DNA from 2 places in the Lactococcus sp. S64 genome. Region 1 is predicted to be linked to the other one. Evidence: riboswitches for the same ligand, from Rfam matches in the RefSeq annotation. Region 1 holds a riboswitch; the other holds the start of a gene.
What was found. A riboswitch is a leader RNA that binds a small molecule or an ion and turns the genes downstream of it on or off. The one in region 1 is predicted to bind lysine.
Positions count from the first base shown of each region.

Region 2: linked by a shared signal. The riboswitch ahead of dapA (4-hydroxy-tetrahydrodipicolinate synthase) and the one ahead of IAE51_RS10675 (amino acid permease) in region 1 are both predicted to bind lysine.

Region 1 covers NZ_JACVUQ010000011.1:56,395-62,843, forward strand. Annotated here, with positions in the region: gene dnaX (DNA polymerase III subunit gamma/tau) at 1-844, shown strand, start outside; gene IAE51_RS10675 (amino acid permease) at 879-2,345, opposite strand; lysine riboswitch at 2,503-2,685, opposite strand; gene IAE51_RS10680 (undecaprenyl-diphosphate phosphatase) at 2,868-3,722, shown strand; gene rpsF (30S ribosomal protein S6) at 3,914-4,207, shown strand; gene IAE51_RS10690 (single-stranded DNA-binding protein) at 4,237-4,737, shown strand; gene rpsR (30S ribosomal protein S18) at 4,911-5,156, shown strand; gene IAE51_RS10700 (metallophosphoesterase) at 5,356-6,129, shown strand; gene IAE51_RS10705 (DUF960 domain-containing protein) at 6,203-6,449, opposite strand, start outside.
Region 2 covers NZ_JACVUQ010000003.1:198,959-205,407, forward strand. Annotated here, with positions in the region: gene IAE51_RS05000 (ribonuclease J) at 1-1,082, opposite strand, end outside; gene IAE51_RS05005 (MgtC/SapB family protein) at 1,432-2,103, shown strand; gene dapA (4-hydroxy-tetrahydrodipicolinate synthase) at 2,143-3,036, opposite strand; lysine riboswitch at 3,137-3,312, opposite strand; gene IAE51_RS05015 (NUDIX hydrolase) at 3,377-3,832, opposite strand; gene IAE51_RS05020 (aspartate-semialdehyde dehydrogenase) at 3,843-4,919, opposite strand; gene IAE51_RS05025 (MIP/aquaporin family protein) at 5,014-5,877, opposite strand; gene IAE51_RS05030 (hypothetical protein) at 6,249-6,449, opposite strand, start outside.

The DNA.
Region 1 (6,449 bases):
TGCTGAAGGAAAAAATATGCTTCGATTTACGGAAGATTTATTAGCATACCTTCGGGATTTACTCTTGGATAAAAATTCTCAGTATGACCGGGGTCAAATTTTTTCATGGATTGATGTTGCAATTGAAAGTTTGAAAACGATAAAGGAAACGACTCAAACAAAAATTGCGGCAGACGTCATGACCATGCGTTTGGCTGAAATTGGACAAAATAATTTACTGACAGCTTCGCAAGGAGAAATCCCTAATCAGCTGACAGCCGAAATTGCTACTTTAAAAACCGAAATTAATCAATTGAAAGCTCAAATTTCAGCTGGTCAAATTCAGGTAAATTCAGATTCACAAAATAATTTACTGACAGAAAAAGTTAAAGGCAGTCCGAAACCAATAGCATCTAAAAAACGCCAAATTAACAAAGATTTAATTTATAAAGCTTTGGCTGAGGCGACAAATGAAGCTAGAAAAGCTGCTCTAAGTGCGTGGCCAGAACTTGTTGCTTCGGTAACTAAACCGGCAGACCGAGCTTTACTTAATAATACAGCCCCTGTCGCTGCGTCAGAAAATTTCCTTGTGGTGACTTTTCCTCATGAGAATCTTGCTAAAAGAGTCAGTGAAAATGAAGAATTGCAACTTTTTTGTGGGAATCTCTTGAGTTCAATTGTTGGATTTGCGCCAGAAATTATCTCTCTTGCTGAACAAGACTGGCAAGAAGTTCGAGCAGAATATGTTTCTAATTTAAAATCTGAAAATGTTCAGGAAGATGAAGAAGATGAAAAAGAGCCGGATGAAACGGTAAACTTAGCTAAAGAACTCTTTGGTGAAAAAGTAGTTGAAATTAATGATTAAACTAATAAAAAAGCCGCTCATTGAGCGACTTTTTTTAATCTTTATGACGACTTAAATCAACCTCTTTAAGGGGGATAAGTTTCGTTTTGTTTTTAAATTTATAACCCAAGTAAAGGATGAAGAAGAGTGGGATTGCGGCATACATGATGACACCTTGCACCCAAGTTTTACCAAAAAGAAGCATTGGGTCTTGGCCGAGTGTGACTAAAACGGTCATAATTAAGGCTAAGATTGGACCAAATGGGAATAGTTTTGCATGATAAGGTAATTTTTTAACATCTTTTCCTTGAGCGACATAGGCGCGGCGGAAGCGGAAGTGGCTAATTGCAATCCCAATCCAAGCAATAAATCCTGTTAAACCAGAGGCTGAGACAAGGAATGTAAAGAAGCTAACTCCGTAAATTGATGTCAGGAATGTGAGTAAAGCAACAGCAGTTGTAGCTAATAAAGCAATGAAAGGAATCCCGTTTTTTGAAGTTTTTGAGAAAATCTTTGGTGCGCCACCATCTTTAGCGAGTGAATAAAGCATCCGAGTAGAGGCATACATTCCAGAGTTTGCTGCTGAAACGACAGAAGTTAAAACAACGGCGTTCATGATAGAAGCTGCAATAGAGAGACCAACACGTTCAAATACAATTGTGAAAGGGCTTTGAGCAGCTGAATCTCCTCCAACTAAGTGGGGGTCGGTAAATGGAATGATAGCCGCCATCACGAAGATAGATAAGATATAAAAGACAAGAATACGCCAGAAGATAGAGTTCATAGCTTTAGGGATTGATTTTTCAGGATTTTCAGCTTCGCCAGCTGTAATTCCGAGCAATTCTGTTCCTTGGAAAGAGAAACCAGCGACTAAGAGTACGCCGAGAATCCCTCCGCCGGTAGTGAAACTACCAAGTCCTCCGACAAAACCATGATTACCAACTGAAAGATTTTTAGCGACGTCAATATGACCGCCCATAATTCCAAAAATAGATAAGAAACCAATAATCAAGAATAAAACAACAACAGTAATTTTAATGGCTGACAACCAATATTCAGTTTCGCCAAAAGTTTTAACTGATAAGGCATTGATTGCAAAGACAATAATTAAGGCAATCAGTGAAAAAATCCAACTTGGAACATCTGGTAACCAGAATTTGATACAAAGGGCAACGGCTGTTAAATCAACCGCTACGGTAATTGCCCAGTTTAACCAGTAATTCCAACCTAGAGCAAAACCAAAAGCTGGGTCAACATAACGTGTTCCATAGTCTGAAAAAGAACCAGAAGTGGGTAAATAAGTGGCCATTTCACCAAGTGATGTCATGAGGAAGTAAACCATTGCTCCGATAAGAACATAGGCAGTCAGTGCACCAAATGGTCCTGCCGTGTGAATGACATCGCCTGAAGTCAGAAACAATCCAGTTCCGATTGTTCCGCCAAGGGCAATCATGGAAACATGACGTGATTTTAAGCCGCGTTTTACTTGCGTCTCAGTAGTTGAGTTTGAAGAATTTTCCAAAATTCTCTCCCTAATAAAATTTATTCTACACCGACTTGTTTGACTCAGACTCAACCTTATTCCTGTTTAGTTTAGAAAAGTCTGAGAAAAACAAAAAAAGCAATCCTACTAGATAGAATAGATTGCTAAAGGTCCGACAAAATTTTAAAAATTTTCTTGAACGAATAGCCCTCCGCATGGTTATTAACCATTTGCGACAGTCTAGTGAGTTTTTCTCACTAGCCCAAGAACTTTGCTGAGCAACAAAATTCTTTCGGCAACCTCTCCTCCTCTAAATACGCGTCTTTGTTGTGCTCCAACTCGGCGTAGATTCATATCAGTTGCGACCTCTATCGATGTGTTATTTGTAATTCTAGCGCAATTTTAAGATGATGTCAAGGAAGAGAATGTAAAATTAATTACAAATAATCACTTTCTTTGTAAGTTTATTCATTTGTCATTTATGTTATACTTATGAGGATAGGACTGCTATGTCAGTCAATAAAAATCAGTCTTTTTACTGAAATTTTCTAGGAGCAAAATATGGATTTTATTCGTGCCATTATTTTAGGTATTATTGAAGGAATCACTGAGTGGTTACCTATTTCCTCAACAGGACATTTGATTATTGCTGATGAATTTATTCGTCTTAATCAATCAGCAGCTTTTAAAGAAATGTTTGATGTTGTGATTCAGCTAGGAGCAATTTTGTCAGTTGTTGTTCTTTATTTTCATAAACTGAATCCATTTAATAAGTTAAATCCAGCTGACAAACAAAAAACACCACGTGAAATTCAATTAACTTGGCGTTTGTGGTTGAAAGTTTTGATTGCGGCTTTACCAGCAGCGATTATTGGTTTACCACTTAATGACTGGTTGGACAAACATTTTTACCATTTTGTTCCTGTTGCCTTCATGTTAATTATTTATGGGGTAGCATTTATTGTCATTGAGCGTCGGTGGGTACCAAACCATGAATTTTCCGTAATGAATATTGACCGTTTACCTTATCGTGCCGCTCTTTATATTGGATTATTCCAAGTGCTTTCTTTACTTCCAGGGACATCGCGTTCAGGTGCGACAATTGTCGGTGCTTTATTAATTGGTGTAAGTCGTGAAGTTGCCGCAGAATTTACCTTTTTCTTGGGTATTCCAGTTATGTTTGGGGCTAGTTTCATCAAAATACTTCACTTTTTCAAAAATGGGAATTCTTTAAGTTTTGAACAATTTGGGGTCTTGTTAGTAGCTTGTATAGTTGCCTTTGGGGTATCAATGGTTGCCATCAAGTTCTTGACCGATTATGTGAAAAAACACGATTTTACTTTCTTTGGGAAATATCGGATTGTGTTAGGGATTATCCTTCTTATTTATGCAATGTTTAAAGCCTTCTTGGGCTGAGAATGAGATAAATTATGCCAACTCTCTTTAGTTGGTATTTTTTATTTTAAAATAGTTCTCTTTGCTGAGGGAAAGTTTAAATGTATTCTTGCTAAAAATAGAAAAAAGTGATAGAATATAACTCTGTGGGAAAAACTCACAACTTACGCAGGACTCAACCTGCGTCATTAGTCCAAAAGGAGGAAAAATCAATGACTAAATACGAAATTCTTTATATTATTCGCCCAAACATTGATGAAGAAGCAAAAGCTGCCCTCGTTGAACGTTTCGATGGAATCTTGACTGACAACGGTGCTGCAAATCTTGAGTCTAAAGACTGGGAAAAACGTAAACTTGCTTACGAAATCAATGATTTCCGCGAAGGTATCTACCACATCGCAACTTTTGAAGCTGAAACAACTTCAGAAGCTTTGAGCGAATTTGACCGTCTTGCTAAGATCAACCTTGACATTCTTCGTCATATGATCGTTAAAGTTGAAGCTTAAGAGCTTTCATTTCTAAGGAGAAGTTCATCATGATTAACAATGTTGTATTAGTAGGACGCATTACTCGCGATCCTGAACTTCGATACACCCCTCAAAATCAAGCTGTCGCAACATTTTCATTGGCTGTAAACCGTCAATTTAAAAATGCGAATGGCGAACGTGAGGCTGATTTCATTAACTGCGTTATTTGGCGCCAACAAGCTGAGAATTTGGCGAATTGGGCTAAAAAAGGAGCTTTGATTGGGGTAACTGGTCGAATTCAAACACGTAACTATGAAAATCAACAAGGTCAACGCGTTTATGTGACTGAGGTTGTGGCTGACAGTTTCCAAATGTTGGAAAGTAGATCTGCTCGTGAAGGTATGGGAGGCGGAACTTCTGCTGGTTCATATTCTGCACCTAGCCAATCTACAAATAATACTCCGCGTCCACAAACGAATAACAATAATGCAACACCGAATTTCGGTCGTGATGCTGATCCGTTTGGTAGCTCACCGATGGAAATTTCGGATGATGACCTTCCATTCTAATAGGGTGAAATAATTGACGCTAAAGCGCCTAATTATTTCACGGAAACCGCTATGGCGGATTTCCTAACCCTCTTACTAGTTATTATGAAAAGCAGAATCGGCTTTTCATAATAACGTCGTAATCCTAAGAAAACTTTAAACAGACATCTAAAAATAATATAAGGAGAAATAAAATGGCACAACAACGTCGTGGCGGCTTCAAACGCCGTAAAAAAGTTGACTTCATCGCTGCAAACAAAATCGAAGTCGTTGACTACAAAGACACTGAACTTTTGAAACGTTTCATCTCAGAACGTGGTAAAATCTTGCCACGTCGCGTGACTGGTACATCTGCTAAAAACCAACGTAAAGTGGTTAACGCAATCAAACGCGCGCGCGTAATGGCTTTGCTTCCATTCGTAGCTGAAGACCAAAACTAATAAATGAAAGGCTGCTTCGGTAGTCTTTTTTTGTATAAAAATTTGACAAATAGAGTTGATATTTACTGACAGAATGCTCGGTTCCGTCCGAATTTACTGACCAGAAATTTGTCAGAAAAAGAGAATAAATTGATAACTTCATCAAGTATTTTTGATTAATACTATGTTTTTGTCAGTGAATTTATGATAAAATGGACAAATGATTGAATTGATAATAGGAGCAGTGCTCTTAAGTTTGTTAATTTATGGAATTTTTATAGAGCCTCATTTGATGAAAGTGAGACATGTAAAAATCGCTCAAAAACAAAATTTAAAAATTGCTCATTTTACCGATACCCACTTTGCTTGGCACACGACTAGTCGTCGTTTTAAAAAATTTGCTCGAAATATTGCTAATGAACAGCCAGATTTAATTATTTTTTCTGGAGATTTATTTGACAAGGTTGCTTGGGCAAAAAATCGAGATTGGACTGATTTACTGACGATATTGTCAGAACTTAAAGCTCCTCTTGGGAAATTTGCGATACTTGGTAATCATGATTTTGATGATGAAAAATCGTCAAGGTTTGTTGAAGAGTTTCTAGAAAAAGCTGGTTTTGTTCTGTTGAAAAATTCATCAGTTGTCAAAGATAATTTATCTATTTCTGGGGTTGATGACTGGCGTGAGGGACGGCCTGATTTTGAACTTGAGCCCATTGATGCAACATTTTCGCTTTTAGCCCTTCACGAACCGGATACTATTTTAGACATGGAGACAATTAAGGAATTTGATTTAATTCTTTCTGGTCATAGTCACGGAGGGCAAATTCGGATAGGAAATTGGCGTTTACGCAATAAGGGGTCAAGTAGTGCTGATGCTGGTTTGTATCAGCTCAATGACCGAACAAAATTGTATGTTAATCGTGGAATTGGTTTGACTTTCTTACCTATTCGTTTTGGGGTGCCTCCAGAAATTGTGTATTACTACATCTAAAAAAATCTGTCAGTAATTTTGACAGATTTTTTTATTTAAAAATTTACTGACAGCTTTGTTAAAAATTCTGTCATTACATTTCTCTTGCAGTCATGATCGTTTCGCGTCCCATATTATCAACGGCTCGGTAGTGTAGAGGCCATTCAGGATTAAAAGGGTAGCCAAAATCAACGAGGATGGTTGTTGGACTATTGTCTTGAGAAAAACGAATAGAAAGTAAATTACCCGAATTAACCAAGTCAAAATTGATAATTGTTTCTAGTGGAAAAACGCCCTTGAGGTGATGGTCAATAATAAACCAAAAGGCATCAATGACTTCT
Region 2 (6,449 bases), on a different contig from region 1:
TTCAAATCTGAAGCCAACATTTTCATGACTCCGCCAGCTTTATAGATTTCATTTTCAATACGAGCAATTGTTGTTTCATAAGAGACAGATGGACTTGTAACAGCAAGTACTAAATCTCCATCTTTAATTTTAACGTATTTATGACGACGATGAGCCATGTCTCCAAGAGATTTAAGTGGTTCACCCATTCGTCCTGTTTCTAAAATAACTAACTCATTATCAGCATATTTTTTAATTTCTGCTGGTTTAATAATTGATTTTTTATCAACAATTTGTAATTTGTTAAGACGAGTTGCTGTTTCGATGATTTGATCCATATCTTCGCCTGTAAAAGCAACACGACGCCCAAGTTTAATGGCAGCATCAATCGTTTGTTGAATACGTCCTAAATTACCCGCGTTACAAGCAATAATGACCCGTCCTTCGTTGTCATCAATATAGTCATAAATTTTTTCATAAATTTCATGCTCGCTAGCAGATTGCATTGTTGACAAAGCGTTTGGTGATGACGAAAGTAAAGCAAGGACTCCGCTATTTCCAATTTCAGCCAATCGGCGCATATTGGTACGATAGCCTTTTGCAACAGCTGGATCAAAACGGAAATCACCTGTATAAACAATGTTTCCGTCATTTGTAGAAATAACAATTCCTAAGCTTTCTGGAATTGTATGTGTTGTTGAGAAGAATGAAATGACGGCTTTACCAAAATCAATTTCTGTATCTTCAGTTACAACATGAAAATCGTTGAATTTGCGACTGTCAGCATAATTTTTGACATTAATTTTTGCAAGTTCGATTGTTAATTCTGAACCAAAAACAGGAACTTTTAATTCAGAAACGATATAAGGCAAAGCCCCAATTGAATCAGCATGTCCGTGAGTCAAGAAAATTCCTGCGACACGATCCGCATTTTCTAAAAGATATGTAATATCAGGAATAACAAAGTCAACACCAAGTTGATCCATTTCAGCATATTTAAGTCCTGCATCAAGCACAAAAATTTGCTCTTCAACCTCAACTAAATACATGTTCTTACCAAATTCACGCACACCACCTAATGGAGTGATTTTAATATTAGACATAAAAACCTTTCTTGTCAGTGTAATTTATAATTTTTTCGATATAAAAAGAATCTGTAAGTTATTGACAAATTCTGTCAGTAAATTTACAGTCCTGTTTTTAGCAATTTCCTTGCCATATTCACTCTCGAAATCGGTCGAGTGGGACAAGCGATATTGAAAAGATAATTCTACTTAGAATTAAAATAAAAGAGATTGGCATTCCAATCTCTACCGAGAATACACTAATATAAGTTTAACCCAAAGCAAGTAAAAAAGCAAGTCAGTTTCATTTTTTATGGGTCTTACTTTTTTTCTAATCAAAATAGCGATATAATGGAAGGTAAGTTTTAAATAACAAGGAGGAAATTTTATGCAGATTACTTTCTTAACACAACTTGATTGGTTAATTCGATTAATATTAGCTGGGGTATGTGGATATGCCATTGGTTATGAAAGAAATAGCCGTTCCAAAAATGCTGGCACACGTACTCATTTAATTGTTGCGTTGAGTGCTGCTTTAATGATTATTGTCTCAAAATATGGTTTTATGGACATCATCAGTACTCATGGAGTCAATCTTGATCCTTCCAGAATTGCGGCTCAAATTGTAAGTGGTATTGGCTTTTTAGGAGCTGGAATGATTTTTGTTCACAATCAATCCGTTAATGGATTGACTACTGCGGCTGGAATTTGGGCAACTTCTGGTATTGGGATGGCTATCGGTTCTGGATTATATTTTATAGGTATTGTAGCTACTTTACTTATTTTACTTTTTCAAATTATTTTACACCAAAATTATCGATGGATAAAATCAGCGACGAGCGATCATCTTATTCTTCAATTAGAAGATTTTGAAGGGCTTCAACTGTTGCAACAACAGCTGAAAGAGGAAGATGTCAAAATTCTTAGTATAAAAGTTGAAAAAAAATCAAATAATTCTTTAAAAACAGAGCTATATTTGAACTTACCAAAAGCTTATGAAGTCGCTTCGTTAATGAGTCTTTTGGAATCGAATGATAAGATTAAATCAATTGAATATTGACCTACTTTTATAAAGAAAAATACCCTAAAAGGGTATTTTTTAATTTCCAATTTTTTCAAGAATTATTTTACTTTCCTCAGTAGTACAAGCTACAAGTGGTAAACGTAAGCCACCAACTTCATATCCTTTTGCATTCAAAACCGTTTTGATTGGAGCCGGACTTGTGACACTAAAAAGTGCATTTATTTTGGGTAATATTTTTCTTTGGATAGCCGCTGCTTTTTGAATAGAGCCCTGGTCTATTTCTGCAAACATTTCAAAAAATTCTTGACCTAGGATATGACTGGCAACCGAGATTACACCCTGACCTCCCAAAGCTTTAGTGTGAAAAGCTAGCCCATCTTCTCCAGTATAAACTAAAAAGTCTTTGGGTAGCTTTTCAATGAGATAAGCCAGATTATCAGTATTTGTACATTCTTTGATGGCAATTACATTTTCCAGTTCTGCTAATCGTAAGATGGTCTCTACCTGAATTTCAGTGACCACCCTTCCTGGAATATTATACAAAATAATTGGCAAATCACTCGCAGTAGCAATGGCTTTAAAATGTTGATAAATTCCTTCTTGAGAAGGCTTGTTGTAATAAGGAGTCACTGCAAGTCCCGCATCGATGTAACCAAGTTCAGCAACTTCTTTGACAAATTCAACCGAATCACGTGTGTCATTAGTCCCAACACCTGCAATCAATGGAATACGGCCATCCACTATTTTATTAACCGCAGCAAAAATTGCCAATTCTTCATCATGAGTAAGAGTAGGCGATTCAGCCGTTGTTCCAGCTAAGATAAGGCCTTCCGTATGATTAGCAAGTAAATCCTCAATGAGCTTAGGAAATGCTCCAAAATTAATTTGGCCATTTTCTTTAAAAGGGGTCACTAGGGCCGTGATGATACGTGCATTTTGTAATTTTTCAATTGTTTCTTTTGCTGACATAATTTCTCCTTATGTGTGAGCTTACTGACAAGCTCTTGTCAAGAGGTCAAAAAGAACCTCTTTTTATGCAAAAGAGGTTCTCAAAAGTTCGTCAAAAATTATTTTGATTAGCTCCCCCTTCTGTCAGTACTGACAGAAAGACAGTCTGTAGGATTTAACCACACAGCCCAAGAAAAATTTTGTGACAATTTTTCTTTCGGCAAAGAACGCCGCCATCAGCTTCAGTGCGTTCACCGCTCCACTAACTTCTTCGTCTTCGCAACCTCTAATTTTGTTTGACCTATTATAGCATACTTTAGTAAACGAGGTCAAAAATTTTATTTTTATACAGTCTAGTTTATTATTCTTTCGCAATTAATTGGATGAAATCTTCGATAACACGGCGATTTGGCTCATGAATATTTTTTGGAATTTCTTTAAATTTAAACCATTTCAGCTCATCAACTTCACTCATTTGTGGTCTTAAACTCCCTGTGAAATCTCGACAAATATAATAAAGGCCTGGCATATAAACTTGGTCCATATTGGGATAAGTTATAAAACGGTCTTGTCCTGAATAAATTCCTAAAAGCTCAAGTTTACCTGCTTTTAGTCCCGTTTCTTCAAATAATTCTCGGCGAGCAGTTTCCTCAAGTTCTTCACCAACTTCTATGCCACCCGCATGTAAAGCCCAAGTTCCGTTATCTTTACGTTTTTGTAAGAGGATTTTTTCATCAGAATAGACAATAACGCCTGCTCCCAGATAAATCAAAAGCTCATGGCCAATTTTTTCACGAATTTTACTGATATAACTCATTTAACAGACCTTATTTCAGTTCAAATTTTAACTCATGAGTTGGTCTAACTAAGCCACGCTCATGTAGCGTTTCAGCGATTTGAACAGAATTCCAAGCTGCTCCTTTGAGTAAATTGTCAGAAACTACCCAAAGATGAATCCCATTTGCTGCATCCAAATCACGGCGAATACGACCCACAAAAGTTTCACGACGACCAACTGAATTAATGGCTTGTGGATAAATTTGATGAGCAACATCATCTTCTAAAACAGCTCCTGGGAATTCAGAAATCAAACGTTTAACCTCATCAATGTCTGCTACTTTTTTCGTTTCAACATAAACTGACTCAGAATGACCGTAAAGAACTGGAATTCTGACACAAGTTGCCGAAACCGCAATTGAATCATCTTCCATGATTTTCTTGGTTTCATTTGTCATTTTCATTTCTTCATAAGTATAATCGTTGTCAGTAAATACATCAATTTGTGCAAGCGCATTGTAAGCAATTGGATAATGTTTTTTATCTCCAGCAGACGGTAAAATTTCTGCTGACAATTCTGTCAGTGCTTTTCCACCAAGTGCTTCTTGGAGTTCACGATTTGTTTCATTAATTGCTGATTGACCCGCACCAGAGACCGCTTGATAAGTGCTGACAATTACTCGCTCAAGCCCATAAGCTTGACGAATCGGCTCTAAAGCAACCATCATTTGAATCGTTGAGCAATTAGGACAGGCAATTATTCCATTGTGTTTTTCCAAAGCATGTGCATTAACTTCTGGAACAACCAAGGGGACATTAGGGTTTTGACGGAAAAATGAGGTGTTATCTACGACAACAGCTCCAGCTTTTACAGCATAAGGGGCATATTTTTCTGATACTGAGCCTCCGGCTGAAAAAAGAGCAATATCAATACCTTCAAAACTATCCTCAGTCAATTCTTCTACAACAAGCTCTTGCCCCTTAAATTCAACAATTTTTCCTGCCGAACGTTTACTTGCAAGCGCACGTACGGTTTCTATAGGAAGTGTAGATTCTTCTAATTGTTCAAGCATACGTGTACCCACGGCACCAGTAACACCAACGACGGCGATATTATATTGTGTCATAATTGTCTGTCCTTTTCAGTAAATTATAATTATTATAGCGCTTTTAAGTTATAAGGGCAAGAAAAAATCTGCCTTTCGACAGAAATTTTTGTTTTTATTTAAACATAAGTTTAAAGACTGTAGCTGCTATTACTGCACCAACGATTGTGGCAACAACTGGAACCCAAGCGTACCACCATTTAGCGTCTTTATTTTCACCAACAACTGATTGTGGTAAGAAACTATAAACGATACGAGGACCAAGGTCACGTGCTGGATTCAATGCTGCACCAGTTGGTCCACCAAATGCTGTAACCAAACCAACAAACATTAAACCAATAGCAAGCGCACCAATCATTTTAGATGATGAAGCGCCTGAAACAGAAGCCCAAATTTGGCTTACTGTTGCATTCGCTGTAACATCAGCTCCTTGTTGTTGAGCGTAGCTTGTCATCCATTTGATTGATTCTGCACCAAAGAAGTTCGTTGTAAAACTGAGAATTCCGAAAACAAATACAAACATTCCGATTACTTCATTGATAAATCCGTTGAAAATTGCTTTTCCACGATTTGAACCATTATCCAAAGCGTTAGTTGTTGAAAAAGCGCCTAAAGAAATTGCTCCGTCATTAGTTTTAGCGAAGTATTCTTTATAAATCGCTACAACAAGTAATTGACCAATAATTGCACCAATAAGTTGTGCCAAAATATATTGTGCAACATGTGCCCAAGGGAAATAACCAGCTGAAGCGAGTCCAATTGTAATTGCTGGGTTAATATGTGCACCTGAAACATTTGCAAAAGCAAGTACAGGAACTAAAATCGCAATTCCGTATCCCCATGCAATTGCAAGACCACCCATGCCCTCATTTTTAGAGCCTTTGAGGGTTACCCCAGCAATTGTACCATTACCAAGCAAGACGAGAAGCATAGTTCCCAATCCCTCAGCAATATATTTTGTCATCCATGAAACATCCATGATAATTTCCTTTCTATTTTAAAAAATATATAAAGATGTTGACACTTCAATTTTATCATATTTTTCTTAACTCTTGCTAATAATAACATTGAAAATATGATTAACTCCTACAATAGATTGTTTTGAATTTTTTTCGGCATTGTATTCATCTGATTATAACAAGATTTTTTTATTAATTATTTTAATCGTTACGTAAAAAAAGCCCTCTTTCGAGGACTTTTAAAGGCACTAAAAGTGTGTCAAAAAGGTTCACACAATTTGACAAATACTCACGCTTCCTGCGCGGAAAACCCAATTTCCCAGTATTCCTTAGCTTCGAAATTCTACAAAGTAGAATTATTCGACTCATCGCATAGTTAAATTTTAACATATTATGCTAAATGAAACAAGAAGCCAATCAAAATTCCTACCGTTCCCACAAAACTAAGGATACAAATAGTAAATCCTATCGTAAAGTAATTCTGACCATATCCATTATAATGAACCCTTTTAGTTCTTTTCCCACGATAAATGATTAAAGATATTACTGACAGAACCGTCAGTAAATATTGGATTGGCTGATTTTGTCCATA